One region of the Streptomyces sp. NPDC085460 genome, then DNA from elsewhere that is predicted to be linked to it. Evidence: riboswitches for the same ligand, from Rfam matches in the RefSeq annotation. Region 1 holds a riboswitch; the other holds the start of a gene.
The links. Region 1 has a riboswitch for S-adenosylmethionine ahead of thrC (threonine synthase). Riboswitches for the same ligand answer to the same signal wherever they lie in the genome.
Positions count from the first base shown of each region.

Region 2: another riboswitch for S-adenosylmethionine. It lies ahead of ACIGHB_RS14710 (aminotransferase class V-fold PLP-dependent enzyme); the one in region 1 lies ahead of thrC (threonine synthase).

Region 1 covers NZ_JBITTO010000012.1:49,977-64,958, forward strand. The annotation lists gene cdgB (diguanylate cyclase CdgB) at 1-127, opposite strand, end outside; gene ACIGHB_RS28025 (flavin reductase family protein) at 544-1,062, shown strand; gene arfB (alternative ribosome rescue aminoacyl-tRNA hydrolase ArfB) at 1,121-1,558, opposite strand; gene ACIGHB_RS28035 (TerD family protein) at 1,678-2,253, shown strand; gene ACIGHB_RS28040 (trehalose-6-phosphate synthase) at 2,345-3,805, opposite strand; gene ACIGHB_RS28045 (hypothetical protein) at 3,889-5,781, opposite strand; gene ACIGHB_RS28050 (glucosyl-3-phosphoglycerate synthase) at 5,850-6,806, opposite strand; SAM riboswitch class I at 6,928-7,070, shown strand; gene thrC (threonine synthase) at 7,088-8,374, shown strand; gene ACIGHB_RS28060 (MoaD/ThiS family protein) at 8,417-8,695, shown strand; gene ACIGHB_RS28065 (cold-shock protein) at 9,109-9,312, shown strand; gene groL (chaperonin GroEL) at 9,636-11,258, shown strand; gene ACIGHB_RS28075 (deoxyxylulose-5-phosphate synthase) at 11,348-11,680, opposite strand; gene ACIGHB_RS28080 (FG-GAP-like repeat-containing protein) at 11,909-14,982, shown strand, end outside.
Region 2 covers NZ_JBITTO010000005.1:192,316-207,297, forward strand. The annotation lists gene ACIGHB_RS14700 (cytochrome bc complex cytochrome b subunit) at 1-629, shown strand, start outside; gene trpD (anthranilate phosphoribosyltransferase) at 758-1,822, shown strand; SAM riboswitch class IV at 1,921-2,037, shown strand; gene ACIGHB_RS14710 (aminotransferase class V-fold PLP-dependent enzyme) at 2,242-3,642, shown strand; partial or broken gene ACIGHB_RS14715 (glycerate kinase) at 3,603-4,804, opposite strand; gene ACIGHB_RS14720 (SLC13 family permease) at 4,801-6,231, opposite strand; gene ACIGHB_RS14725 (response regulator transcription factor) at 6,313-6,972, opposite strand; gene ACIGHB_RS14730 (sensor histidine kinase) at 7,000-8,352, opposite strand; gene ACIGHB_RS14735 (small hydrophilic protein) at 8,412-8,708, opposite strand; gene ACIGHB_RS14740 (Lrp/AsnC family transcriptional regulator) at 8,801-9,082, opposite strand; gene ACIGHB_RS14745 (rhomboid family intramembrane serine protease) at 9,079-9,813, opposite strand; gene ACIGHB_RS14750 (hypothetical protein) at 9,974-10,216, shown strand; gene ACIGHB_RS14755 (NYN domain-containing protein) at 10,251-11,615, shown strand; gene ACIGHB_RS14760 (NlpC/P60 family protein) at 11,881-12,936, shown strand; gene ACIGHB_RS14765 (NlpC/P60 family protein) at 13,127-14,152, shown strand; gene ACIGHB_RS14770 (hypothetical protein) at 14,296-14,982, shown strand, end outside.

The sequences.
Region 1 (14,982 bases):
CGACGACGCCGTCGGCGACGGTCTGCAGGGTGTCCGCGAGGCTGCGGGCGGTGTTGAGGTCCGCCACGACCTGATGCAGCTGCCGCAGGGTCGAGAGACGGACGTAAGGCTCCGACTCGGTCTCCATCGCTCGCTCTCCCCGAGACCTCGACAGCAACTCCAGGGTTCTCATCGGCTTCGTGCTGCACTGTCTCCGCCACTGAATCACAGCGAGCTGCGCACCCGGTACACAGGGTCAGCAAATACTGCCTTCTGTGACTCAAGTCACAGCATTGCGTGGCGGGATCCGGCGGGTCGGCAGTGACCGGCGGTCCTTCCCTGCCCTCGATACCCGGCAGGGGTACGGCTCCAAGGGGCTACGGGGGGTGCGGGTCCTAGGACCCGCGCCGGGCTCCGGCCTGGTCCCCGGGCCCGATGCGGGCCGCGCGGAGCCGGGGCTAGCGTGCCGGTGTGCTGCAGAAGACCCCGCAGAAGACCCCGCAGAAGACCCCGCAGAAGACCCCGCAGAAGACGCCGCCCTCGCCGCCCGTCACGGACCTCGCCATCCCTCATGCTGAGGGGGTGAGCGACGACGAGTTCCGGGCGGCCATGTCCCGCCTCGCGGCCGGTGTGGTCCTGGTGACCGCGCACGACCCCGACGACGGCCCGCGCGGCGAGGACGTCGGCATGACGGCCACCGCCTTCCTCTCCGTCTCCCTCGACCCGCCGCTGGTCCTGGTCAGCCTGCGCAACGGCTCCCGGATGGACGACCTGCTGGACGAGGTGCCCGTCTGGGCGGTGTCGGTGCTCGGCGAGGGCCAGCGGCAGGTCGCCGGCCGCTTCGCGATGAAGGGCCGCGTCTCGGACCGCCTCCTCTTCGCCGACCTGCCGTACACCCGGGGCGAGGTGAGCGGGGCGCCGCTGCTCGGCGGGGCGCTCACGACCCTGGAGTGCCGCACGGAGAACCGGGTGGTGGCGGGCGACCACACCCTGGTGATCGGCCGCGTCCTGTCGGTCGGCCTGCCCGCGCCGGACGGGGAGCCGCTCACGTACTTCCGCGGCCGGTACCGCCGACTGGGCTGAGCCCGGGGCGCCGGGCGGCCCTTCCGGGCGCCGCCGCCACCGGGTTGGCCCCGCCGGGTCAGCCCCAGTCGCGGCCCTGTCGGCCGCGTTTCGTCTCGGCGCGCTGCTTCTTCTCCCGCAGCCGCCGCTCGTTGATGCCGCGCGGGATGCGGGTGGCCCTGCGGGGCTTCGGCGGCGGGGCCGTCGCCTCGGCGAGCAGCGCGGCGAGACGGACGGCGGCCGTCTCGCGGTTGCGCCACTGGGAGCGGTGCTCGGAGGCCCGTACGGTGAGCACGCCGTCCACCAGCCGGGAGGCGAGCCGTTCCAGGGCGCGGGACTTCCACACCTCGGGCAGCGCCTGGGTCGCGGCGAGGTCGAAGAGCAGCTCGACGCGGGAGTCGGAGGTGTTCACGTGCTGGCCGCCGGGACCCGAGGAGCGCGAGAAACGCCACTGGAGCTCGGCCTCGGGCAGCGAGACGGAGCCGCGGATCTGATACGGACCTGACATGCCTCCCATGTTCCCCGCGGCGGGCCCGGACCGTCATCCTGTTTTCACGTCCCCGGGAACCGCAGGGCGTTCCGCGGCGTTTATCCGGGCGAAGACAGCGTGCTGAACCACGATGAAAGGGACTTCCCATGGCAGTGAGCCTCTCCAAGGGTGGCAACGTCTCCCTCACCAAGGAGGCGCCGGGTCTGACGGCCGTCACCGTGGGCCTGGGCTGGGACGTCCGCACGACGACCGGCACCGACTTCGACCTGGACGCCTCCGCGATCGGCGTCGACGCCGCGGGCAAGGTCGCCTCGGACGCCCACTTCGTCTTCTTCAACAACAAGTCGACGCCGGACCAGACCATCGTCCACACGGGTGACAACCGCACCGGTGAGGGCGGCGGCGACGACGAGCAGATCAACGTCAACCTCGCGGGCCTCCCGGCGAACGTCGACAAGATCGTCTTCCCGGTCTCCATCTACGACGCGGTCTCCCGCTCGCAGAACTTCGGCCAGGTCCGCAACGCGTACATCCGCATCGTGAACCAGGCCGGCGGCGCCGAGATCGCCCGCTACGACCTCTCCGAGGACGCGGCCGTCGAGACCGCCATGGTCTTCGGCGAGCTGTACCGCAACGGCGCCGAGTGGAAGTTCCGCGCGGTCGGCCAGGGCTACGCCTCCGGCCTGGAGGGCATCGCCCGTGACTTCGGCGTGAACCTCTGACGCTTCCCGAGCGCTCACGAGAGCCCCGGCCGGTCTCCCGACCGCCGGGGCTCTCCCCTTGTCCGGAGGGCCGGGCCGCTCGTCCGGAGGGTCAGGCGGCGGAGTCGGGCGACGGCTCCCGCAGGGCCGCCAGCTGGTCGAGGAACCAGCGCTGCGGCGGGAGGGCGGTGGCGGCGGCGGCCAGGCGCTCGGTGCGCTCGGCGCGTTCGGCGGGCGGCATGGTGAGCGCCGTGTGGAGGGCCTCGGCGGTGGCGGAGACGTCGTACGGGTCGACGGTGAGGGCGTCCCGCGCCAGTTCCCGGTAGGCGCCGGCGCCGGTCGACAGGACCAGCGCGCAGCCCTCCTCGGAGACCACGGGTATCTCCTTCGCCACCAGGTTCATGCCGTCCCTGACCGGGTTGACCAGGGCCACGTCCGCGAGCCGGTAGGCGGCGAGGGAGCGGGTGAAGTCGTCCTCGACGGAGACCAGGACCGGCTGCCAGCCGGGCGTCCCGAACTCCTCGTTGATCTCCTCGGCCAGCGCCACGACGGAGGCCGTGTACGCCCGGTACGACTCCAGGTCCTGCCGGGAGGGGTAGGCGGAGGCCAGGTGGACGACCCGCTCGCGCCACTCGGGGTGGGTGACGAGGAGTTCCCGGTAGGCCAGCAGGCCGCGCAGGATGTTCTTGGACAGCTCGGTGCGGTCGACGCGGACGATGGTCTTCCGGCCGCCGACCTCCTCGCGGAGCCGGGCCAGCCGGTCGTCCACCTGGGGGCGGTGGGCGAGCGCCCGCAGCTCGTCGCCGTCGACGCCGAGGGGGTAGGCGTGGACGCGGGTGCGGCCCTTGCCGACGCCGTACCGGCGCCACTCCACCCCGCGCCAGGGGTCGCCGCTCGGCCAGACGCCCTGGGCCATGCCCGTGGCGTCGTCCCGCTGGGAGCAGCAGCTGATGAAGGACGAGGCCCATCCCCAGGTGTGGAAGCCGAGCTCGTCCGCGCCGAGCATGCCCCACAGCAGCTCCTCGACGATGTCGTCGGGCACCATCCGCAGGTACTCCGGCGACACCCACGGCGTGTGCGTGAAGTGGCCGATCCGCAGGTCGGGGCGGAGCTCGCGGAGCATGCCGGGGACCAGCGCCAGGTGGTAGTCCTGCACCAGGACCGCCGCGCCCTCGGCGGCCTCGGCGGCCAGGGCCTCGGCGAAGGCGCGGTTGTAGGCGCGGTACGACTCCCAGCGGCGCCGGAAGGCCGCGTCGAAGACGGGCTCGCGCGGGATGTCGTACAGGTGGTGGTGGAGGAACCACAGCACCGAGTTGGCGATGCCGTTGTACGCGTCGGCGTACACCTCGGGGTCGATGTCCAGCATCCGCACCCCGGGCTCGGCGACGCCGCGCCGCACCGCCTCGCGGTCGCCGTCGCCGAGCGCCGCGCACACCCAGAGGCCGTCCTGGGAGTCCACGGCGCTCAGGCCGGAGACGAGGCCGCCGCCGCCCCTGCGGGAGGAGAGCGTGCCGTCGTCACCGAGCGTGTACGAGACGGGCCCTCGGTTGGATGCCACGAGTACCGAAACCATGTGGCGAACCTAGCCCGTCCCGTAAACGCTCAAACGTACGTATACGGTCGGCGGTCGGCCGGATACGGACGGCCGCCGGCGGGTCAGCGGCTCCGTCGGCCGCGCATCGCGGCCTTCGCGACCAGGCCGGTCGCGGCGAGGACGACCGCGAGCGCGCCGAGCAGCCACAGCCGCTCGCCGTCGGCGCCGGTCTCGGCCATCGAGCCGCCGTCCCCGCCGCCGCTCCAGGCCGCGTCGCCGCCCCCGCCGCCGCCGTGGTTCGGGCCGGGCGCCGGGGCGGCGGGGGTGGTCACGGAGGGCGAGGGGTCCGGGTCGGCGGGGTCCGTGGCGGGACGCTCCGACGGGCGGCCGGTCTCCGGGGCCGTCGGGCGCGGCTCCCCGGACGGCGACGCGGTCGGGTCCGCCGACGGGCCCGGGTCCTGAGACGGGCCCGGGTCCTGCGACGGCGTCGGCGTGGACGGCGTCGGCGTCGGGTCCGGGGTCTCCACCACCGGGGCCACCGCGCACGCCGGATCCTCGCTGCCCTCGCCGCAGTTGGAGCGCGGGGAGGTCACCTCGACCGCGTTGCGGAGCTTCCCGTCGCCGGCGGCCGGGTCCTTCACCGTCACCGAGTACGTCACGGTCGCCGTCTTCCCGGCCGGGATGTCGCCGGTCCAGCCGATCCGCGGCCGCTCGTAGCTCACCTCGCCGAGGTCCGCCTCCGCGTCGCCCGCGTAGACGGCGTCGTCGAGGGTGTCGGTGAGGTCGTCGGCGAAGGAGGCGTTCGGGTAGTCGCGCCCGCTGACGTTCTTCGCGGTGATCGTGTACGTGAGGGTGTCGCCCGGCTTCACCGTGCGCGGCTTCGCCGTCTTGGTGACCTCCAGGTCCGGCACCGGCACCGAGAAGGCGAGGCCGGAGGGCACGTAGGTGTCGCCGGCGGTGGAGAAGGTCAGCTCCGCCGAGGTCGCGCCCACCGGGACGGCGCCCTCCGGGACGTCGAACTCCTTCGCGTCGATGGACAGGTTGTTGGTCAGGTCCGGGGAGACCGCGCCGTCGTCCTCGCTGACGAAGAAGTTGTTCGTGCGGCCCGTGTGGGCCTCGGTGACGTTCTTCCCGTCCACCAGGAACGTGTCGCCGGGCGTGTTCCAGTCGCCCTCGTACGCCGTCACGCTCGCCCGCGCCCTGCCCGGGGAGCGGTGGAAGCCGTCCACGGTGATCGTCGTCGCCGGGGAGGTCGAGCGCTGGAGCACGTGCCCGCCGTAGAGGTGGACGCTGCGCCGCTCCGGCGCCTTGACGGGGTCGGGGCCCGGGAAGCGGTGGACGACCGTCAGGGACCAGCCGGCGACGCAGCCCTTGCCGCCGGCCGCCCACACCCCGCCCACCCCGACCGCCACCGGCGCGCTCGTCCCCGAGACGCCCGCGAAGGCGGCGGTCACGTCGGACTCGCCCGTGTAGTAGTGCGGCCCGCCGGTGTCGGCCGGGTCCACGACCATGCTGTCGATCGAGACCGGCACGGGCGCCTTCGCGCCGACCGTGAGCCGCGGGGCCGTGGTCGCCGGGTCCCCGGGGGAGGGGTCGACGTCGGAGCCGGAGAGGTCGCAGCGCTTCAGGCGCGCCCCGCTGGGGCCCCGGTAGGTGCCGTCGTTGCCGCCCCAGGAGAGCCGGGCGTAGGCCACCTCGGCGCCCTCGGGGATACGGATCCGGCCGGTGCTGGAGCCGTACGCGTCGCCGCCGCCGTCGGTGTCGGCCCGGCGCATGACGAAGGCGTTGTTGTTGTCGGAGCCCTCGCCCTTCGTGGCGGTGGCGCAGCGGGCGGCCACGTCGGCGGGGGCCTCGGGGCAGACCATGACGGTGTTGCCGATCGTCGTGAAGTCCCCGTACAGGGACTCCTGGTACCGCTCCCCGAAGGGTTCGACGACGTCGGCGGCGGCCGGTCCTGCCGCCGTCAGCGTGAGCGTGCCCGCGGCGAGGAGGCCCGCCGCGAGCGCGCCGGTCACGCGGGAGGGGTGAGATCGTACGAATCGCATAAAAGGGCAATGTAGGCAAAGCCCATCATCTTCGGACGTTACGCCACGCGGCGGTGCGCGTACTCCGTGATCTCGGCCATCGGCGGGCGCTCCTCCGTGTCCACCGCGTACGTCCGCGGCTCGAAGCCCGAAGCGCCCCGCTCGAACTGGGTCAGCCGGGGGCGTACGAGATGCCCCCGGGAGAGCCGCACCTGCGCCGTCCGGTAGATCGCCGCCGCCATCCGGCCCAGCGCCTGCCCGTCCTGGTGCCGGTGCTTGCGCACCCCCACGTCCACCTGGGCGAGGGCGTCCAGGCCCACCGTGTGCAGCGCGTCCACCAGCAGCCCCAGCTCCACTCCGTAACCGACCGGGAACGGCAGCCGTTCGAGCAGCGAGCGCCGCGCCGCGTACTCCCCGCCCAGCGGCTGGACGAAGCCGGCGAGGCGCGGCCAGTGCAGATTGAGCAGCGGGCGCGCCACCAGCTCCGTCACCCGACCGCCCTGGCCAGGGGTGCTGCCGGAGAGTTCCGTGCCGAACGGGCGGTCGTACATCGCCTTGACGAAGTCCACCTCCGGGTCGGTGAGGAGCGGGCCCACGATGCCGGTGACGAAGTCCGCCGAGAAGTCCCTGAGGTCCGCGTCGACGAAGGCGACCACGTCCCCGCTGGTCACCATGAGTGACCGCCACAGGACCTCGCCCTTGCCCGGGACCGCCGGGATCCGGGGAAGTATGTCGTCCCGCGCGACCACCCGGGCGCCGGCCGCCGCCGCGACCTCGGCGGTCCGGTCCGTGGACCCCGAGTCGATCACCACGAGCTCGTCCACCAGCGGCACGGCGTCGGTCATCAGCTCCCGCCGGATCACGCCGACGATGTCCCCGACGGTCGCCTCCTCGTTCAGCGCGGGCAGCACCACGCTGACCGTCGTCCCCCGCTTGGCGGCGAGCACCCGCTCCAGGGGCCGGTCGGACACGGACCAGGACCGCCGGGTCAGCCAGCGCTCCACTTCTTCCAGCAACGTGATCTCCATCTCGCGGATCGGACGACCGTCTCCACCTTCGAAGCCTTCGGTTACAGTCTTGAACAACGCGGACGCCCGATGCATGTCGGGGTGCCACCCGCGTCTCACAATCGAATACCGCTCATCCAGAGGGGCAGAGGGATACGGCCCGTTGAAGCCCCGGCAACCCTCCAGTCGGTTCGTCTTGCGCCCGCGAGGCCCCCGGCTAGGGAAGGTGCCAAATCCGTCTCATGGCGAAATGCGCCATGAGGAAGATGAGGAGAAAGGGCCTCCCCTCCATGGCTGTACAGACCGTCGCTCCCGCCACCACCGTCGACCTCGGCCCCGCGTCCGGGCTCTCCTGCCGCGAGTGCGGCGAGGTCTTCGCCCTCGGCCCGATCTTCGCCTGCGAGCTCTGTTTCGGCCCCCTCGAAGTGGCCTACGACCTCCCGGCCGGCGACCCCGCGGAGCTGCGCAAGCGGATCGAGGCCGGACCCGCGAACATCTGGCGGTACGCGCCCCTGCTGCCCGTCCCCGCCGATGTCGCCGAGAAGCCGAACCTGAACCCCGGCTGGACCCCGCTGATCAAGGCGGACAACCTCGCCCGCGAGCTCGGCGTCGCCCCCGGCAAGCTCTTCGTCAAGGACGACTCCGGCAACCCGACCCACTCCTTCAAGGACCGGGTCGTCGCCCAGGCCATCGAGGCCGCCCGCGCCTTCGGCTTCACCACCCTCTCCTGCTCCTCCACCGGCAACCTGGCCGGCGCCGTCGGCGCCGCCGCCGCCCGCGCCGGCTTCCGCTCCTGCGTCTTCATCCCGCACGACCTGGAGCAGGGCAAGGTCGTCATGGCCGGTGTCTACGGCGGTGACCTCGTCGCCATCGAGGGCAACTACGACGACGTCAACCGCTTCTGCTCGGAGCTCATCGGCGACCCGCTCGGCGAGGGCTGGGGCTTCGTCAACGTCAACCTGCGCCCGTACTACGGCGAGGGCTCCAAGACGCTCGCGTACGAGATCTGCGAGCAGCTCGGCTGGGTCATCCCGGACCAGCTCGTCATCCCGATCGCCTCCGGCTCCCAGCTCACCAAGATCGACAAGGGCCTCCAGGAGCTCATCAAGCTGGGCCTGGTCGAGGACAAGCCGTACAAGATCTTCGGCGCCCAGGCCGAGGGCTGCTCCCCGGTGTCGGCCGCCTTCAAGGCCGGGCACGACGTCGTCCGCCCGCAGAAGCCGAACACCATCGCCAAGTCCCTCGCGATCGGCAACCCGGCCGACGGCCCGTACGTCCTCGACATCGCCCGCCGCACCGGCGGCGCCGTGGAGGACGTGAACGACGAGCAGGTCGTGGACGCGATCAAGCTGCTCGCCCGGACCGAGGGCGTCTTCGCCGAGACCGCCGGCGGCGTGACCGTCGGCGTGACGCGCAAGCTGGTGGAGAACGGCGTCATCGACCCGAACCTCACCACCGTCGTCCTCAACACCGGCGACGGCCTCAAGACCCTGGACGCCGTGGCCGACAGCTCTCAGGCGACCGCCACCATCCGCCCGAGCCTGGACGCGTTCCGCGACGCGGGCCTGGCCCACTGAACCCGGCCCACGCACCGGCGCACGAAAGGTCCTGAAGACACCATGGCCGTGAAGGTCCGCATCCCCACCATCCTCCGCACCTACACCGGCGGGCAGGCCGAGGTCGCCGCCGAGGGCGCGACCCTCGCCGAGGTCATCGCCGACCTGGAGAAGAACCACACCGGCATCGCCGCCCGCGTCCTGGACGACCAGGGCAAGCTGCGCCGCTTCGTGAACGTCTACGTGAACGACGACGACGTCCGCTTCGAGCAGGGCCTGGAGACCGCCACCCCGGACGGCGCGGGCGTCTCGATCATCCCCGCGGTCGCCGGCGGCTGCTGATCATCACCGGCTCCGCCCTTCGGCACTGAATTGCCCCCTCCGCCAGAGAAAGCGGAGGGGGCAATTCTGCATGGTTGAGCGCGGTAGAGTTGGGGAAGTCCCCTCCGCCGCTCATGCCACACGCATATGAGCCCGGCCCGGGACCTGACAAGAATGCGACAACCGGCGGCCGGAAAGCGCGCACAGTCTGCCCCTTATGCGCCTTTCGCCCGGCCCGACTTGCCCCGCAATTCAAGTATTTCTTCCGGATTCCCCTTTCCGCTCCGCCGAGAATTCCCGGTGGATTGCCCTGTTGCAGAGGGCAGTTGGACAGATACATTCAGCGGCGGTCGACGCGTTCCGGCGCAGGTTCTGACCCGGGTCCGTGAAGTGCGGATCCGCTCAAGGGCCAGTACGTAATAGGGGAGTTAGGCATGGCTCAGGGCACCGTCAAGTGGTTCAACGCGGAGAAGGGCTACGGCTTCATCGCGGTCGACGGTGGTGCGGATGTTTTCGTCCACTACAGCGCCATCCAGATGGATGGGTACCGCAGCCTCGAAGAAGGCCAGCGAGTCGAGTTCGAGATCTCGCAGGGTCAGAAGGGCCCGCAGGCGGACATGGTCAAGGTGACCGCCTGAGGCGCGGCGCGATCGGCCACCGACGTCTCGTCGTCGAGGGGCCCGCATCCCTAGGGGTGCGGGCCCCTCACGCGTTCCCGGGCGGCCACGGCGACGGGATGGCGCGGAGGTGCCCGATCCACGAGAGTCGCTTGCACTCGCATGGGTCGAGTGCTAATCATTGGCGTTAGCACTCGGAAGGTGAGAGTGCTACGAGGACCGGGCATGACGAGGCCGCCGACCGGGTGGGGCAAGGAACCACGCGGAGCGCGGAGGCCGTCCGTCGCGGGCGTCGGCGCGGTCCTGGAGCGTTATCCACCCCATGTCCGGGAGGACCACTTCACATGGCCAAGATCATCGCGTTCGACGAGGAGGCCCGGCGCGGTCTCGAGCGCGGCATGAACCAGCTCGCTGACGCCGTCAAGGTCACCCTCGGCCCCAAGGGTCGCAACGTCGTCCTCGAGAAGAAGTGGGGCGCCCCCACGATCACCAACGATGGTGTCTCCATCGCCAAGGAGATCGAGCTCGAGGACCCGTACGAGAAGATCGGCGCCGAGCTGGTCAAGGAAGTCGCCAAGAAGACGGACGACGTCGCCGGCGACGGTACGACCACCGCCACCGTCCTCGCCCAGGCGCTCGTCCGCGAGGGCCTCCGCAACGTCGCCGCCGGCGCCAACCCGATGGCCCTCAAGCGCGGCATCGAGAAGGCCGTCGAGGCCGTCTCCGGCGCCCTGCTCGACCAGGCGAAGGAGGTCGAGACGAAGGAGCAGATCGCCTCCACCGCCTCCATCTCCGCCGCCGACACCCAGATCGGCGAGCTCATCGCCGAGGCCATGGACAAGGTCGGCAAGGAAGGCGTCATCACCGTCGAGGAGTCGCAGACCTTCGGTCTGGAGCTCGAGCTCACCGAGGGCATGCGCTTCGACAAGGGCTACATCTCGGCGTACTTCGCGACCGACATGGAGCGCATGGAGGCCGCGCTCGAGGACCCGTACATCCTCATCGTCAACTCCAAGATCTCCTCCGTGAAGGACCTCCTCCCGCTCCTGGAGAAGGTCATGCAGTCGGGCAAGCCGCTGCTGATCATCGCCGAGGACGTCGAGGGCGAGGCCCTGTCGACCCTGGTCGTCAACAAGATCCGCGGCACCTTCCGCTCCGTCGCGGTCAAGGCCCCGGGCTTCGGCGACCGCCGCAAGGCCATGCTCCAGGACATCGCCATCCTCACCGGCGGCACGGTCATCTCCGAGGAGGTCGGCCTCAAGCTGGAGTCGGCCGGTCTCGACCTCCTGGGCCGCGCCCGCAAGGTCGTCATCACCAAGGACGAGACCACCATCGTCGACGGTGCCGGTGACAGCGAGCAGGTCGCGGGCCGCGTGAACCAGATCCGCGCCGAGATCGAGAACAGCGACTCCGACTACGACCGCGAGAAGCTCCAGGAGCGCCTCGCGAAGCTCGCCGGCGGCGTGGCGGTCATCAAGGCCGGTGCCGCGACCGAGGTCGAGCTCAAGGAGCGCAAGCACCGCATCGAGGACGCCGTGCGCAACGCCAAGGCGGCCGTCGAGGAGGGCATCGTCGCCGGCGGCGGCGTGGCCCTGCTCCAGGCGTCCAGCGTCTTCGAGAAGCTGGAGCTGGACGGCGACGAGGCCACCGGTGCCGCGATCGTCAAGCTCGCGCTGGAGGCCCCGATCAAGCAGATCGCGGTCAACGCCGGCCTTGAGGGCGGCGTCGTGGTCGAGAAGGTCCGCAACCTCACCCCGGGTCACGGCCTCAACGCCGCGACCGGCGAGTACGTCGACCTGGTCGCCGAGGGCATCATCGACCCGGCCAAGGTGACGCGCTCCGCGCTGCAGAACGCCGCGTCGATCGCCGCGCTCTTCCTCACCACCGAGGCCGTCATCGCCGACAAGCCGGAGAAGGCCGCCGCGCCGGCCGGCGGCGGCATGCCGGGCGGTGACATGGACTTCTGATCCTGACGGATCGGTGGTTCATCGCTGAACGCGAACCGAGGGCGGCACTCCCCGAGAAGGGGGGTGCCGCCCTCGGCGCGTTCCCGGACTCACACCACGGGCCGTACGAGCGCCTCGGCGAGCGGCTCCCCGGTCCGGCGCGCGTACGCCACCCGCGCCTTCACCTCGGACAGCGTCCGGGGCCGGTAGCCGGGCCCGCACCCCTGACAGCAGCTGACGTGGAACCGCACCCCCGCGTGCAGCAGCACGGACAGCACCCGCCACCCCTCGTCGTCCCGCCGAGGCGGCGGCTGAAAAGCCGACCCCACCCCGATCATCGGCTCCCCACAGCGCGGACACCTCCGCTCGTCACCGTGCTCCCGCCCCTGCTTGTACGAGCCCCGACACGGCAGACAGACGTACGAGGTCCTGTGGATACCCATGGGGGCAGGGTAGGGGCGGGGCGCGTCCCGTGCCCGTGATTTCGGTCCTGGCTCGGACCGGGGCCCTCCGCTTCCCGTTGGGTTTCGGCCAGTTGTACGATCACGCCAGCCGGCAGGTGGGGGCATCGGGCCGGCGCCCGCGCGAAACGTCCGCGGCCGTCGTGCCGCCGTTCCGCGTTCCCCCGCGTCGCCTGTCGCCATCGACGTCCGCACGAGGGGACCCCTTTCTTGTCCGTCCGAAGAACCGTCGCGCTCGCCCTGAGCGCGACCCTGGCCCTCACCGGCCTGACGGCCGTCACGGCCCCGGCCGCGGTGGCGGCCGACACGGCACCGTACGAGGTGACGATCCCGGCTACGGGCGACCCGGAGGCTCCGGTCCACGCCGAGATCCGTGCTGCCGGAACCGGCGTCCAGGTGCTCGGCCCCCGGCAGGTCAGCTGGCACGACCTGCGCGGCGGGGCCCCCGCCTACGCGCCGACGTGCGAGCCGGGCGAGTCGTACTCGGCCGGTGACGTGGTCGTCTGCCCCGACGGGTACAGCGAGGCGTTCCCCGCCTACGCCACCGTCCACGACTTCGCGACCGGGCGGACCCACACGCCGGAGACGGAGTCCGGCGAGGCGTGGCTCCCGGTCGTCGCGGGCCGGCAGCTGGTCCGGTACCGGACCGGCACCGACGGCATCACCCTGTACTTCGTCGGCTACGAGGAGAACGCCCCCGCAGGCCGGGAGGTGCTCCTGCCGGGCGCCACCTCGGGCCCGTCGGTCCTCACCCAGGACGGTACGGGCGCGGTCCTCCACTATGCCGTCGGCGCGACGGCGGTCACCGCCCTGCTCGACTTCGCCTCCGGCACCGTCACGCCGCTGCCGGAGCCTCCGTTCGCCGCCGTGGGGTCCGCCGCGCTCGACGCGCGGAGGGTCCTGCTCGGCGGCACGGCCGGTACGACCGAGGCCGTCGTCCTCTCCCGCACCGACCCGGCCGCCCCCGGCGTGCGGGTCACGCTGCCGCACGCCGCCACGGACACCACCACGCGGCTCGGGCTCGTGGGCGACTGGCTCCTCGGTCAGAGGGCGCTCTCCACGACGGACGACGACTACCGCGAGCAGGCCGCACTGTACGCCGTCCCGCTCGCCGGCGGCGCCTCCCGCGACCTCGGCGTCACCGTCGTGGCCGGGGACCAGGCCCAGCGCGGGGCGGACGGCGCCGCGTACCTGGCCGGCACGCCGGGCGCGGGTGAGTTCGGCGTCCAGCGGATCACTCCCGGCGCCGACGGCGCACCGGTCGTCCAGCACGTCCTCACCCTGGTCGGGTCCTTCCCGCGGGCGGGCCTGACCCTGTCCCAGGGGCGGCTCGTCGTCCAGGACGACGGCTGGTGGAGCTCGGGCCGCCGGGTGCTCCAGGGGTACGACCTCGCCCTCACCGGTACCCACGCGGCGACCGCGCGGTGGAGCTGCGACCCCCTGGGCTCGGCCGCCGACTGCCCGCAGGCCCTGTCCGGCGCCGCCTCCACGCGCTGGTGGGCGGACACCGGCGACGGCCGCCTCGTCACCCTGGAGAGCGTGAACGGGTCGGGCTGCACCGAGTGCGCCGTCGCGGTGCACGTGACGACCCCAGGCAGGGGCGGCACCACCCGCAGCGTCGTGGTCAAGCACGCGAGCCGGCTCGCCCTGGACACCGTCGTCCGGGCCTCCGGCCGATACGTCCACTTCTACGCCGACGCCGGTTCGGTCGGCCGCTCCATCGTCGCGGACATCGAGACCGGTGCCGTGCTCCGGGACTCCACGAACCGGAACCAGTCGCTGTGGGGCCGGCAGCTGTGGACCGGCTCCGCCACCGACGGCAAGGTCACGGCGGTCGACGTCCGCACCGGAGCGACCGTCGCGACCGCCGATCTCGGCACGAGCTGCGCCTTCACCGGCCTTGAGGTCGTCGGCAAGTGGATCCACCAGCGGTGCGAGGACGACCGCGGCGCCGTGGTCGTCCACGACCGGGAGAAGCGCCAGTCGGTGTGGACCCGCATCCCGGACGACGTCCAGGCGCACCTCGGCGACGGATTCCTCGCCTTCCCGGCCGCGCCCTGGGGTGAGGAGCTGTACGCGGTGGACGTCCGCTCCGGCACCGACCGGGAGCGGGCCCTCGGCGAACTCCCCGCGGACCGGAACGACTTCGACGGCCAGAGCTGGACCGTCGACCGCTTCGGCGGAGGTGTCGCCTTCATCGACACCTGGGAGTCGGCCCGCGTCACCGGCCTCGGCGGCGTCACCGGCCGGCTGGCCGCCATCGACGCCGACACCCCCGCCGCGAACATCAAGTCCGGCGGGTGGAAGCCGCGTTGGTGGCTGTCCAAGCCCGGTTCCTCCTGGGTGCTGACGCTGAAGAGCAAGATCGACGGCAAGGTCGTGCGGACCCTGACCGGCGGGGAGGCGCGCGGGATCGTGGCGCCGGCGTGGGACGGGAAGGACACGGCCGGGAAGTACGTGCGGAACGGGGCGTACACCTGGAGCCTGACCGTGAAGCCGGCCGACGGGCACGGGGCCGATCTGGTGGTGTCCGGGGGCGTCGCCGTGTCCGGTGCCGCCGCCGTGTGGCGGGACATGGCCGGCGACGACGGGTTCGGTGATCTGCTGACGGCGGACACCGCCGGTGCGATGTCGCTGTACCGGGGGAACGGGACGGGCGCGCTGGCGGCCCGGACCGCCGGGGTCGGCGGAAAGTTCGCCCCGACCACCCTCTTCGTCCCCGTCGGCGACCTGAACGGCGACCGGTGCGCCGACGTGTACGCGCGGGTGGGGGACCAGCTGCGGGCGTACCGGCCGGGGTGCGGGAAGGTCGTGACGGCCTCGTCGGCGTACACGCTCGTGGGGACCGGGTGGGGCGGGTACGACGTCCTGACCTCGACCGGTGACGTGAACGGGGACGGGTTCGCCGATCTCGTCGCCCGGCAGGCGTCGACCGGTGACGTGTACTTCTACGCCGGGACCGCGACCCACACCCTGAAGGCGCGGGTGCGGATCGGCACGAACTGGAAGCTGTACAAGAAGCTCGTCGGGGCCGGGGATCTGAACGGTGACGGGCGGGGCGACCTGCTCGGGGTCGACTCCGCGGGCGTGCTGTGGCGGTACTACGGGACCGCGAGCGGTGGCGTCACCGCGCGCGTGAGGGTCGGTGGCGGCTGGGGCGGCTACTCCGCGCTCGTCGGCGTCGGCGACCTGTCCGGGGACGGGCGGGCGGATCTCCTCGCCCGGGACACGGCCGGGAAGCTGTGGCGGTACGCCTCGACCGGGGCCGGTACGTACGGCGGCCG
Region 2 (14,982 bases), on a different contig from region 1:
TGGGCGTGTTCATCCCGCTGGTGATCTTCCCGCTGGTCCTCGCGGCGATCGCGGTCTACCCGTTCATCGAGTCCTGGATCACCGGCGACAAGCGCGAGCACCACATCGCGCAGCGCCCGCGCAACGCTCCGACGCGCACCGCCTTCGGTGTCGCCTGGATCACCGCGTACATGATCATGCTCGTGGGTGGTGGAAACGACCTCTGGGCGACCCACTTCCACCTGTCGATCAACTCGATCACCTGGTTCGTGCGGATCTTCTTCTTCGTCGGCCCGGTCATCGCGTTCATCGTCACCAAGCGGATCTGCCTCGGCCTCCAGCGCCGGGACAAGGACAAGGTGCTGCACGGGCGCGAGTCCGGCATCATCAAGCGCCTGCCGCACGGTGAGTTCGTCGAGATCCACGAGCCGCTCAGCCAGGGCGAGCTGTACAAGCTCACCGCGCACGAGCAGTACCAGCCCGCCGAGCTGCCGCCGGCCGTCGACGAGAACGGCGTCGAGCGGAAGGTCGGCGCGGTGGAGAAGCTCCGGGTCAAGCTCAACAAGGGCTACTACGGCGACGACAACCAGGTCGCCAAGCCCACCCTGGAGGAGTACAAGGAGATCCAGAGCGGCCACGGCCACCACTGATCCCTCCTGACCTCCTGACGTAGGTCGCCACGGCGAGAGCCCCGTCCATTCGATGGACGGGGCTCTTTGCCGTACCGGCGGCTCGATAGGCTGGACCCGTATCCGACACACGATCATCAGGAGCTGCCATGAGCGCTGTGACCCCCGCTGGAGGACCGACCACGGCGGGCCGCTCCTGGCCCGTCCTCCTGAACGGCCTCCTGGAGGGGAAGGACCTCTCCGCCGACGACACCGCCTGGGCGATGGACCTCATCATGAGCGGCGAGGCGACGGACGCCCAGATCGCCGGCTTCATGGTGGCGCTCCGCGCCAAGGGCGAGACCGTCGAGGAGATCAGCGGGCTCGTCCGGACGATGTACGCGCACGCCAACACGATCGAGGTGCCCGGCCCGGCCGTCGACATCGTCGGCACCGGGGGCGACGGCGCCAAGACCGTCAACATCTCCACGATGGCCTCGATCGTCGTCGCCGGCACCGGCACCAAGGTCGTCAAGCACGGCAACCGGGCCGCGTCCTCCGCCTCCGGCTCCTCCGACGTCCTGGAGAAGCTCGGCATCAACCTCGGGCTCACCCCGCAGCGGGTCGCCGAGGTCGCCGAGGAGGCCGGGATCACCATCTGCTTCGCGGTGAAGTTCCACCCCTCGCTGCGGCACGTGGCCGCCGCCCGCGGCCAGCTCGGCATCCGCACCACCTTCAACGTGCTCGGCCCGCTCACCAACCCGGCCCGGGTGAAGGCCCAGGCCGTCGGCGTCGCCGACCCCCGGATGGCGCCGATCGTCGCCGGAGTCCTCGCCGAGCGCGGCAACTCCGCGCTGGTCTTCCGCGGCGACGACGGCCTGGACGAGCTGACCATCACCGGCACCTCCCGCGTGTGGGTGGTCCGGGACGGCGCGGTGCGCGAAGAGGTCTTCGACCCCCGGGACGCGGGCCTCGACCTCGCGCCCCTGGAGGCGCTGCGCGGCGCCGACGCCTCGTACAACGCCGACGTCGCCCGCCGTCTCCTCGCCGGCGAGACCGGACCGGTACGGGACGCGGTGCTGCTCAACGCGGCGGCGGCGCTCACCGCGCTCGACCCCGGCGAGGGCACCCTCGCGGAGCGGCTGCGCGCCGGCATGGCGCGGGCCGCCGAGTCCATCGACTCCGGCGCCGCCCGCGCGGCCCTGGACCGCTGGATCACCGCCAGCAACGCGTGACGACCGCCGCGCGGTCCGCGTGACACCCGCCGCGACACCCGTTCCGGAATGCGGACGGGGTTGCGCGGACCGCGAGCGGTGGCATACGTTCGGCAACAGGTCATGAGTGACAGCCCTCAAGCCCCGGCTGGCTGTCCGGCAACCCTCCGTCCGTGGCGGGGTGCCCCGGGTGAAGACCAGGCCGTGGACAGCAAGGTCCTCGGCAAGCGCGGACCCCTGCGCCATCCCTGGGGTCCTGGTCCTCGAGGGAGCGGTCTCGTGAGCAAGCGAATGCGTTAGGGCCTCCGGCCCCTTCTTCCCACCTCCGCACGGCCCCCTTCTCGCCGCGCGTCGAGGTCACCACCCGTACACGGCACGCCGTCGCGCGTCGCCCCGCGGGTCCTTCACGCCACTCGCCTGTCCTGCCGGGAGATACCGCCATGTCCGCACGCCCGAACGCCGCCGCCACCACCGCCGAGACCGCCGCCTCCGACGCCGACGCCTGCTGCACCGGCCCGCTGCCCGTCCTCGGCCGCGACGTCACCGTCCCGCTCGTCACCGGCGGCGAGGTGACCTACGCGGCCCTCGACTACGCCGCCAGCGCCCCCGCCCTCCAGCGGGTCTGGGACGACGTCGCCGCCTACGCCCCGTACTACGGCAGCGTCCACCGCGGCGCCGGCTACCTCTCCCAGCTCTCCACCGACCTCTTCGAGCAGAGCCGCGCCACCGTCGCCGAGTTCCTCGACTGCCGCGAGGACGACCAGGTCGTCTTCACCCGCTCCACCACCGACTCGCTCAACCTCCTCGCCCAGGTCGTGCCCGCCGACTGCCAGGTCTTCGTCTTCGAGACCGAGCACCACGCCTCCCTGCTGCCCTGGCGCGACGCCCAGGTCACCTACCTCAACGCCCCCCGCACCCCCGCCCAGGCCGTCGAGACCCTGGAGCGCGCCCTCGCCGACCGCGACCCTCACGGCCCCGCCCTCGTCTGCGTCACCGGCGCCTCCAACGTGACCGGCGAGCTGTGGCCGGTCCGCGAACTGGCCGCCGCCGCCCACGCGCACGGCGCCCGGATCGTCCTCGACGCCGCCCAGCTCGCCCCGCACCACCCGGTCTCCGTGCGCGAACTCGACGTGGACTGGGTCGCCTTCTCCGGGCACAAGCTCTACGCGCCCTTCGGCTCCGGCGTCCTGGCCGGCCGCGCCGACTGGCTCCAGGCCGCCGAGCCGTACCTGGCCGGCGGCGGCGCCTCCCGCACCGTGGCCCGCCGGGCCGACGGCGGCGTCGACGTCCAGTGGCACACCACCGCGGCCCGCCACGAGGCCGGCTCCCCGAACGTCATCGGCGTCTACTCCATCGCCTCCGCCTGCAAGGCGCTGACCGAGGCCGGCTTCGACACCCTCGTCGCCCGCGAGCGCCACCTCATCGACACCGTCCGCGCCGGCCTCGCCGAGGTGCCCCAGGTCCGCGTCCTCTCCCTCTTCGGCGACGACGCCCCCCGGGTCGGCGTCATCTCCTTCGTCGTCGACGGCTGGAACAGCTCCCACTTCGCCGCCGCCCTCTCCGCCGAGTACGGCATCGGCGTCCGCGACGGCCTCTTCTGCGCCCACCCGCTCGTCCGCACCCTGCTCGGCTCCGACGCCCAGGACCCGGGCGAGTGCGGCGCCCCCGAGCCGGCCGCTCCCGGCGAGCGGTCCCTCAACGCCATCCGCGTCAGCTTCGGCGCCGGTACGCCGGACGAGCACGTCGAGCGGTTCGTCGGCGCCGTGAAGGAACTCGTCCGCGACGGCGCCCAGTGGAAGTACCGCACCGAGGACGGCCGCTGCGTGCCCGACCGCGGCTGAGCGCCGGGGTTCAGGCCGCGAGCCGGGTGCCGACCAGCACCATCCGCAGGGCCCGCTCGGCGGCGTCCGCCAGGAACTCGGCGCCCCGGTCGAGCGCTTCGGGCAGCGCCACCGGCGCGGGCAGGATCGAGCCGTAGGCGTCGACCCCGACCGCCCGCACCTCGTGGGCGCCCTGCCCGAGCGTCCCGGCCAGCGCCAGGACCGGCACCCCGTGGGCCTTGGCCCGGCGGGCCACCTCCGCCGGCACCTTGCCCCGCACGGTCTGCCCGTCCAGCGCGCCCTCCGCGGTGATCACCAGATCGGCGCGGGCCAGCCGGGCGTCCAGGTCGACGTGGTCGAGCAGCACCTCGAAGCGGGGGAGCAGCCGGGCCCCGAGCGCGGCGAGTCCGGCGCCGAGCCCGCCCGAGGCCCCGGACCCCGGGGCCGTACCGAGTCCGGCGGGCGCGCCCAGGTCCCGTACGAGCAGCGCGGCCCAGCGGTCCAGGGCCGCCGCCAGCTCCTCGACGCTCTCCGGACCCGCGCCCTTCTGGGGGCCGAAGACCCGGGCCACGCCCCGCTCGCCGCCGAGCACGTTGTACGGATTGCAGGCGACGAGCAGCTCGGCGGTCGCGAGCCGGGGATCGAGCCCGGCCGGGTCGATCCGGTCCAGCCGGTTCAACGCGGCACCCCCAGGCGGGAGTTCGGCTCCCTCGGCGTCCAGGAGCCGGGCGCCGAGGGCCTGGAGCGCCCCCGCTCCGCCGTCCGAGGTTCCGGAGTCGCCGCAGCCGACGAGGACGCGGCGGGCTCCGGCGTCCAGCGCGGCCCGGATCAGTTCGCCCACCCCGTACGTGGTCGTGGAACCCGGGTCTCGGCGGCCGGCCGGCACCAGGGAGAGGCCCGCGACGGCCGCCATCTCGACCACCGCGGAGGAGTGGTCGAGCAGCGCGAAGTGGGTGCGCACCGGGATGCCGAGGGGGCCCGTCGCGATCCGGGGCAGCAGCCTGCCGCCGGTCGCGGCGGCCAGTGCCTGGGCGGTGCCCTCACCGCCGTCGACCAGGGGTATCAGGTCGACGACGGCGTCCGGGCGGACCCGGCGCAGCCCCTCGGCGATGGCCTCGGCGGCCTCGGGGGCGGAGAGGGACTCCTTGAAACCGCTGGGGGCGACGGCGATGTGAAGGCTCACGGCTGGGACTCCAGGAGGACGGGCACGCCGAGCAGCGGCCAGACGACGAGGGCGAAGAGCAGCACCAGGGCGGCGCTGAGCGGGGCGAGGACGGCGGAGAGCCGCAGCAGGTCGCGGGGGGCGAAGGTGGGGACGCCGTCCGGTGGTTCGGCGAAGAGGGCGACCGGCTTCGCGGAGGCCGGCAGCGTGTGGCAGAAGCCGGCGGCGGCCGTGGAGGCGAGCGCGGCGGCCACCGGGTTCACCCCGGCGCCGGCCGCCGCGGCCACGACCAGCGGCACCAGGACGGAGGAGCGGGCCGAGCGGGACTGGAGCACCAGGTGGGCGGCGGTGCTCACGGCGACGACCACGGCGAGGAAGGCCCACGGGGGCACCCCGCCCGGCATGCCGCCGACGAGCCAGCCGGCGGCGCCGGAGTCGACCAGGGCCACGCCCATCGCGGTGGTCGCCGCCATGAAGAGCAGCATCGGCCAGGGCACCGACCGCAGCCCGTCCTTCATCCGGACGGTGCCGAGCGCGGGGGAGGAGGCCACCACCGCGCCGATCAGCGCGACCACGGCGGGGGAGACCCCGTGCAGCGGTTCGGCGCACCACAGCACCACCACCGTGCAGAGCAGCAGCAGACAGCGCTGTTCGGGAGGGGAGAGCGGGCCCGACACCGGGGTGGCGGAGTGCTCCTGGAGCGCGTCGAGGGTGATCTTCACGGGTCCGCGCCGGTCCTCGCGCCGGGTGGTGGTGAGCAGCACCGCCTCCGCCGCCAGATGGGAGGAGACGACCGCGAGCGGCAGGCCGAGGACCAGCCAGCGGGCGAAGCCGATGGACTCGCCGGTCTGCTCCAGGAGCACCCCGACGGTGATGAGGTGGGCGCCGGCGCCGATCAGGGTGGCGACGGCCGACAGCAGGATGACGGTGGGGAAGAGCAGGGCCAGCATCACCACGAGCCGGCGCCGGTCGGCGAGCGAGCGGGCGAGGGCGAGGAAGACCGGCAGGGCCAGGGCGGCCCGACCCGAGGTGGCCGGGACGGCGAAGGCGGTGACGACGAGCGCGGCGGTGGTGAGGTGGACCAGCTGGCGTACGGACCGGGCCCCGGTGACGAGGAAGGCGGCCGCGCGGCCCGCGAGGCCGGTCCGGGTGACCGCCGCCGCGAGGACGAAGGCGCAGATCAGCAGCCAGACGGTGGCGTCGCCCAGGGTGGCGAAGAGGGTGTCGGCGCTGAGCACCCCGGTGACGGTGAGGGCGAGACCGGCGCCCAGGGCGATGTAGGTGTCGTCGACCGGGGCGGCGATCCAGGCGCAGGTGGCGAGGGCGAAGACGGCCAGGGTCAGCCGCGCCTCGCCGCCCAGGCCGGGGGCGGTGCCGGGGACGGCGAGCACCGCGCAGGCGCTGAGCGCGAGGCAGAGCCACACCGTCTGTCGGAGGGAGAGGTTCACAGGAACCACCCTCCGGGCGGCCGGTGAGCCGTCGATGAGCCCTCCATGAAGGAAGGTTCACGCGTCCACCGGCCCGGTGCGTCAGGGCATCCGGTACCCCATGCCCCGCACCGTTTCGAGCCGCTCCGCGCCCAGCTTCTTCCGCAGCGCGCGGACGTAGACGTCCACGATGTTGGAGCCGGGGTCGAAGTCGTACCCCCACACGTGGGAGAGGATCTGCTCGCGCGAGAGCACCTGCCCGGGGTGGCGCAGGAAGAGTTCGAGGAGCACGAACTCACGGGCGGTCAGGTCCACCGTCCGGTCTCCGGAGCGGGCCCGCCGGGTGCGCAGGTCGAGACCGAGGTCGCCGCTGCGGAGCACGGTCACCTCGGGGGCGCGGGCGGCGGTGCGCAGCCGCAGCCGGATCCGGGCGAGCAGCTCCTCGAAGCGGAAGGGCTTGGTCATCCAGTCGTCGGCGCCGCCCTCCAGGCCGGCCACCGTGTCGCGGACCGAGTCACGGGCCGTCAGGACGAGGACGGGCAGGGTCACCCGGGCCTCGCGCAGCTCCCGCAGGACGGTGAAGCCGTCCCGGCCGGGCAGCCCGATGTCCAGGACCATCAGGTCGAAGCCTCCGGTGAGCGCCCAGGCGAGCGCGGTGTCGCCGTCGGCGGCGACGGAGGTGGTGAAGCCGTTGGCGCGGAGGCCCTTCTCCACGAAGGAGGCGATGCGCTCCTCGTCCTCGGCGATCAGGACGCGGTTCATGGTGTCTCCTCTGACAGCACCGAGGATTCACTCCTCGAAGACAAGTACGAAGGTGGCTCCGCCGCCTTCGGTCGGGCGGAGCTCGACGGAGCCGCCCCGGTGCCCCTCGGCGATCGCCCGGACGATGGCCAGCCCGAGCCCGGCACCGCTGGTGCGCGCTCCGCGCCGGGCGGTGCCCCGCCGGAATCGCTCGAAGATCACGGCGGCGTCCGCCTCCTGCACACCGGGGCCCCGGTCCGCCACGTACAGCTCGATCCGTCCGGCCCCGGTCCGCGAGCCGATCGCGATCCGCGCGCCCGGCACCGTGTGCTGGACCGCGTTCTGCGCGAGCTGCACCATCGCCTGGGTGATGCGCTGGGCGTCGAGGGACGCCTCCCGGTCGGCGACGCCGTCGAGCACCCAGTCGCGGTCGCCCAGTGCCCGGGCCTTCACGAAGACGTCGGCGGTCAGCTCGGCCAGCTGCACCGGTTCGGTCCGCACGAAGTCGGGCCGCTCGGCCTTGGCGAGCAGCAGCAGGTCCTCCACGATCCGGCTCATCCGGTCGAGTTCGTCGGTGACGAGGCGCACGGTCTCCGCCCGCTCGGCGGGGTCGTCGCCCATCAGCTCCAGATGTCCGCGGACGATGGTGATGGGGGTCCGCAGCTCGTGCCCGGCGTCGTCCACGAACTGCCGCTGGCCCGCGAAGGCCCGCTCCAGCCGGTCGAGCATCGCGTTGAAGGTCTCGGCGAGCGCGGCGATGTCGTCCTTGCCCTGCACCGGGATCCGCTGGGTGAGGTCCCGCTCGGTCAGCTCGGCGGCGGTCGTCCGCACCACCCGTACGGGGGCGAGGATGCGGCCCGCGACCACCCAGCCGATGCCGGTGGTCAGCAGCAGGGCCACGCCGGAGATGGCGAGCAGGATGCGGAACGCCTCGTCGGCGATGGCCTGCTGCCGGTCGGCGTGGAAGGCGACGACGAACGCCGACGGCGGCCCGCCGGTCTCGATCGGCACCTTCGCCCACCGCACCTCGCCCTGCTTCCGGTCGATCCGGCCCGAGGGCTCCGGGGCGGCGGCGATGGCGTCGAGCGCGGGCCGGTCGAGGTGGAGCGGCAGGGCGCTCGGTATGTCACGGGACTGCCGGACGACCCTCGGGCCGGGCCCGCCGGTGCCGACCAGGCCGAGGAGTTCCTCGTCGGGGTCGGAGTACTGGCGCTGGAGGAAGACCCGCAGCAGCGTCTCGGGGTCGGTGAAGCGCCGGCCGGTCGCCGGGTCGACGCCCTGGGTCACGAAGGTGGCGAACTCCCCGGTCTCCTGGGTGAGCAGCTGGTTGATGCGGTGGTCGGCGTCCCGCAGCAGCAGGGTGCGGGTGACCACGGCGACCGCGGCGAGCGCGACCGCCATGACGAGCAGCAGCCACAGCAGGATGCGGACGCGGGCGGAGAGACGGTGTTCGGTGCGCTTCACTCGTGATCGTCATCGTCGTCGTCGCCCGTGGTGGAGGGGCCGGGCACGACGGAGTCGGAGGGGGTCGTCGAGGGGGCCGTGGGGGCGGTCGGCGCGCTCTCGGCGGGCGTCGGCGCGGTGGGCGTCGGCGTGGGGGGCACCGGCGCGGTGGGCGTCGGCGTGGTGGAGAGGTGCACGGCGGGCGGGACCCGCGGCGCCTCCGGCTCGTCGGTCAGCGCGTAGCTGGTCGCGGCGATGCCGAGCGGGACGGCGACCACGGCGACGAGTCCGGCCATGCGGTGGGTGAAGGACATGCCGCCCAGGGTCGGGCGGGAAGCCGGGGCCCAGGATGAAGCCCGGATGAGGATTCCTTCATCCGGGCGTCACGGCGGCACGGGATCCCGGGTCAGGACTCCAGGCCGATGGCGAAGGCCGCCTCCAGGTCGTGCTGCGAGTAGGTGCGGAAGGCCACGTGCGTGTCGGTGCCCTCGACACCCGGGATCTTGCTGATCCGGCCGGGGATGACCTCGGCCAGGTCGTCGTGGCGCGGCACCCGGACCATCGCGATGAGGTCGTACGTACCGGTCACCGAGAAGACCTCGCTGACGTTGTCGAGCGCGGCGATCGACTCCGCGATCTCGGGGATGCGGTCCACGCTGGTCTTGATGAGGACGATCGCGGTGATCACGGCTGGCTGTCTCCCTCGGTCGCCGCTGCTGGGGTTTTCACTCTATCCCCACCCCGGAACCGCACCCAGGCGTAGAGGAAGCCGGCCGCGAAGCCCACGACGTGGGCCAGGTAGGCGACCCCCGGGCCCGCGCCCGCCGCCCGCGCGGCCAGCCACTGGAGCGTGAACCAGAAGACGAGCACCGCCCAGGCAGGGAAGCGCAGCGGCAGGAAGAAGAGGAAGGGGAAGAGGCTGGTCACCCGGGAGCGGGGGAAGAGGAAGAGGAACGCGCCGAGCACCGCGGAGATCGCCCCCGACGCCCCGACCAGGGTCTGCGCGCTGTCGGCGTGCGCCACCGCGTAGCCCGTCAGGGCGATGTAGCCGGTGCCCAGGTAGAAGAGGGCGAACTCGACGTGCCCCATCCGCTCCTCGGCCATCGCCCCGAAGACCCAGAGGAAGAGCATGTTGCCGAGCAGGTGGAGCCAGCCGCCGTGCACGAAGAGGGCGGTGAAGGGGGTGAGCAGCGCGCCCGGATCGCCCCGCGTCAGCTCGGCCGGCACCACGCCCCACCGGCGGAAGTACGCGCCCTGCGCCGCGAGCACCTCGTCGCCCGTCCCGTACGCCGGGTTGAGTCCGGAGACCGGGCTGACAATGAAGAGGAGACAGCAGGCGGCGATCAGCCCGTAGGTTACCGCGGGTCCGGTACGGACGCCCTGGTACGCGCCCAGGGCCGTGGCTCGCCAGTCGATCATGGACAGATCATGGCCCAGAAGGGACGAAGTGGACAGAGTGCCTCGCCGGGCCGGGGGCCCTCCGGTGAGGCCGTAGGGTTACGGGATCGAGCACCGCAGTCCGACGGCGCACCGCGGCTCCGCACCTGGTTCCACCACGACAGGAAGAAGGACGGCAACGATGACGACGGTTCCCCTGCCGACCGCCGAGACCCGCTGGCGCTGCACCCTCTGCGGCAACCTGACCCGTTTCGACGTGACGCGCTCCTCCAAGGTCGTGGAGTACGTCCATCTGGACCTGGCCGGTGAGCCCAAGGTCGAGGAGCGCGAGGTGCTCAGTGAGACCATCGAGTCGGTCCGCTGCCGCTGGTGCAACGCGGTGGACCAGATCGAACTCGTGGACAAGCCGGGCGCCGAGTCCTGACGGACGGCGCCGAAGACAGTAGGGGTGACGGATCGTGGAGCAGCCCGCGCACGGTGACGAACCGGCCGGCGCGGCAGGTGACGCTGCCGAGACGCTCGACCATCCCCTGCCGGAGGGGGTACGGCGGCGGGTGATCGCGCTGGTCGCCGACGCCTTCGGCGGCCTCACCGTCGCCGAGCTGCCCGCCCCCCTGCGCCAGTACGCCCGCTTCACCGCCAGCCGGCGCGCCAAGTTCGCCGGCAACGCGATGGCCGCCGCCCTGGAGGGCGACCCGCTCTTCCGGCAGCGGATCGGCGAACGCTTCCGGCAGGCCCAGCCGGAGCTGGCCGCGGCCGTCGAGACCGGCACCCCGCCCGCCGCCGCCGACCCCGTCGACGTGGCCGCGGCGGCGTACGTGCTCCGCCCGCCGGGCTGGGTCAAGCTGGTGGCCGCCGCCGGCGAGGAGGTCCAGCGGGCCGACGCCGAACGCGCCGACGAGGCGGGCCGGCGCGAGGTCGAGCGGCTCCGCGAGGAGCTCGCCGCCGCCCGCGAGCGGACCCGGGGCGAGACCGAACAGCTCCGGCACGACCTGGAGGCCACCCGCAAGGAAGCCGAATCGCTTCACCGCAAGCTGCGCGGCGCCCAGAGCGACGTGAAGCGGGGCGAGGCGGCGCTGCGCCGCGCCCAGGCCGAGTTCGAGACCGCCCGCTCCGAGGCGGCGGCGCAGGTGTCCGCCGCCGAGAGCGAGTCGCGGCGGCTCAAGGCCCGGCTCGGCGAGGTCGAGGCGGCCCTGGAGGCGAGCCGCCGGGCCGCCCGCGAGGGGCGCTCGGTGGAGGACATGCGGCTGCGGCTGCTGCTCGACACCGTCCTCGACGCGGCGCAGGGGCTGCGGCGCGAACTCGCCCTGCCCCCGGCGTCGATGCACCCCGCGGACACCGTGGACGCCGTGGAGCCGGGGCGGATGTCCCCGAAGGACATCGCGGCCCGCGCCCTGTCGGAGACCGATCCGGCCCTGCTCGACCAGCTGTTGGAGCTGCCGCAGGCCCATCTCGTCGTCGACGGCTACAACGTCACCAAGACCGGCTATCCGACGATGCCGCTGGAGAAGCAGCGGCTGCGGCTGCTCGGCGGGCTCTCCGCCCTCGCGGCCCGCTCGGGGGCCGAGGTCACCTGTGTCTTCGACGGGGCGGAGCTGGCCGCGCCGGTGCTCCTGGCGCCGCCGCGCGGGGTGCGGGTGCTCTTCTCCAAGCCCGGTGTGACGGCCGACGAGTTGATCCGCCAGCTGGTACGGGCGGAGCCGCCGGGCCGGCCGGTCGTCGTGGTCTCCACCGACCGCGAGGTCGCGGACGGCGTCGCCAAGGCCGGCGCGCGTCCGGTGGCGTCCGCTCTGCTCCTCAAGCGCCTTTCGCGGCTCTCGTAGCGACTCGCCCGGCTCGCAACTCTTGGGTTCTATGCCCGATTTCTGGAAGGCGTAGGGTCAAGTGCCGGTCACGGGCCGTGTGATGCTGGTAAATAAAGTGGTGCGTGAGCGAGATTTTTGCCATCGGGATTTGAACTGATCACAACTTGGTCACTAGGGTCATGGCTCGAACCTTCGCGCGGTTGATCACCCATCAGGGCGGTCCGTGGAGGAACCGCCTGCCCCTGACCGGCCGGCGGCTCTGAGGAAGAAGGAGCTCGCCTTCGTGGCGTCCCACCGTCGACCCAAGCAGCCGAGCCGCACCCGTGTGACCGTGCTCACCGCGACCGCGGCCGCCGCCGTCGCGTTCTCCGCCCAGACCGGAGCCCAGGCGGCCCCCAAGCCGAAGATCGACGAGGTCAAGGCGAAGGTCGACGACCTGTACCACGAGGCCGAGGAGGCCACCGAGCAGCACAGCCTGGCCGAGGAGCGCCGCGGCAAGCTGCAGAAGGAGATCGGCCAGATCCAGGACCGGGTGGCCCGTGGTCAGCAGGAGCTGAACACCCTCCGGGACCAGATCGGTTCGGTCGCCAGCGCCCAGTACCGCTCCGGCGGCATCGACCCGGCGCTCCAGCTCTTCCTCTCCTCGAACCCGGACGACTACCTGGAGAAGGCGTCCGCCATCGGCCGGGTCACCGACCAGCAGGCCGACGTCCTCGCCACCATCCAGGACAAGCAGCGCACCCTCGCCCAGCAGCGTGCCGAGGCCACCGCCAAGCTCGCCGACCTCGAAGAGGTCCGCAAGACGCTCGGCGAGAAGAAGCGCAAGGTCCAGAGCAAGCTCGCCGACGCCCGCAAGCTGCTCGGCACCCTCACCGCCGAGGAGCGCGCCCGCATCCAGCAGGAGGAGCGGGAGAAGGCGGAGAAGGCCGAGCGCGCCAGCCGTGCCGCCGGCGACCGCGTCGAGCTCGGCAACGAGGTCCCGGCCAGCGGCCTGGGCGCCGCCGCCCTCGCCAACGCCGCCACCCAGGTCGGCAAGCCGTACCAGTCCGGCGCCGAGGGCCCGTACGCCTACGACTGCTCCGGCCTCACGCAGTGGGCCTACGGCAAGGCCGGCGCCAGGCTCTCCCGGGTCACCTACACCCAGCAGAACGACGGCACCAAGATCGGCCGCAGCCAGCTCCGGCCGGGCGACCTGGTCTTCTTCAACGGCCTGTCGCACGTCGGCCTCTACGCGGGCAACAACACGATCCTGCACGCCCCGAAGCCGGGCGCCTCGGTCCGCTACGAGTCGATGAACTACATGGGCACGTTCCAGTTCGGTGTCCGCATCGGCGGCTGACCCGCCCGGCATGCCGCCCGAACGGGTGGTTCGCCGCACTCCGTGCTGACCTGACGCCCCGCCGGTGACCTCGTGATCTCCGGCGGGGCGTCATTTTGTGTGCCCGGCGTCCTCGTTGGACGCGACCGGGGGAGCGGCTACTGTCTGCGGCGCCAGTCCGCACACGAGCCGAACGGAAAGAGCGCGAGCCGTGGCCTCCCACCGCCGACCCGCCCGGGTCACCGTCCTGACCGCAGCCGCCGCGGCCACCGCGGCGGCCTCCCTCGGCGCCGTCCCCGCGAGCGCCGACCCGGGCGCCGGCACCGAGGCCACCCGCGCCAAGGTCGACCGCCTCTACGAGGAGGCCGAGCGCGCCGCCGAGGGGTACAACCAGGCGGACGAGAAGGCCGACGCCCTGCGCCGCAAGGTCGGCCAGGCACAGGACAGCCTCGCCCGCGGCCAGGAGCGGATCAACCGGATGCGCGGCGCGCTCGGCGCGCTGGCCGGTGCCCAGTACCGCTCCGGCGGCCTCGACCCGACCCTCGTCCTGCTGCTCTCCTCCGACCCGGACAGCTACCTCTCCCGGGCCTCCGCCCTCGACCGGGTCACCGCCCGGCAGACCGCCGCCCTCACCGAACTCCGGCGGGAGCGCCGCCGGCTCGACCAGGAGCGCGCCGAGGCCCGCACCGCCCTCGGCGAACTGGAGCGCAGCCGCGCCGAGGTGGCCCGCCACAAGCGGTCGGTGGAGCGGAAGCTCGCCGAGGCCCGCCGGGTCCTCGCCTCCCTCACCGCCGCCGAGCGCGCCGACTACGAGCGGGCCTCCCGCTCCGGCGGGCGGGCCGACGGGCCGGGCGAGGAGCTGCCGCCGCCCGCCGACCTCGGTCCCGCCGACTCGCGGGGCGCCGCCGCGGTCCTCGCCGCCCGCAGCGCCGTCGGCAAGCCGTACGTCTGGGGCGCGACCGGCCCCACCGCCTTCGACTGCTCGGGGCTGATGGTCTGGTCGTACCGGCAGGCCGGGATCAGCCTGCCGCGCACATCGTCCGCGCAGCGGTACGCCGGCCGGCAGGTGCCGCTCTCCCAGGCGCAGCCCGGCGACATCGTCACGTACCGCGGCGATGCCAGCCACGTCGGCATCTACGCCGGGAACGGGCAGGTCATCCACGCCCCCTACCCGGGCGCCCGGGTCCGCTACGACCCGGTGAACATGATGTCCCACGTGACGGTGACCCGGCTCTGAGCCCGCCCCGGGCGGCTCCTGAAGGCGTGCCCCGGCCCTGAGCCCGACCTCGGGCGGCTCCGGAGGGCGTGCCCCGGCTCTGATCCCGGCCCCGGGCGGCTCCGGGAGGCGTGTTCCCTTCACTCTTCCGTACCATCTGAGGCGTGGTGGAACGGGTGTGCGGCGCGCGACGGCCGGGCGGAGCGCTGCTCGCCCTGCTGCTCGCCCTCGCCGCCCTGGCCGCCCTTTTCGGCTGCTCCGCCGGCGTCCGGCCCGCCGACCCGGCCCTCCGTGAGGTCCAGGCCGTGCTCGACCGGCAGGCCCGTGCGCTGCTCGACCGCGACGAGACGGCCTGGCTGGCCGCCGCCGACCCCGCGCACCGGGCGGCCGCGCGGACCGAGTTCCGCCGGCTCGCCGAGGTCCCGCTGGCCGGCTGGAGCTATCGCGTCACCGGCGTGGACCGGACCGGCGAGGGCCGGCTCACCGCCCGCGTCGAGCGCGGCCACCGGATCGAGGGCTTCGACCGCGGCCCCCTCGACGCGGGCCGGGTCATGGAGTTCGCCGAGCGGGACGGACGCTGGTACGTCACCGCCGAGCGGCCCGCCGACGGGGCCCCGCGGCGGCTCTGGGAGCAGGGCGAGGTGGCGGCGGTGCGCGGCGCCCGCTCGCTGGTCCTCGGGGTCGGGCAGGACCGGGACCGGCTCGCCGAGATCGCCCGCCTCGCCGACCGGGCGGTGCCCGCCGTCGACGCGGTGTGGGGGCCGGAGTGGGCCCGCCGGGTGCTCGTCCTCGTCCCCGCCTCCCTCGACGCCATGGGCGGGCTGCTCGCGACGGACGGCTCCCGGTACCGG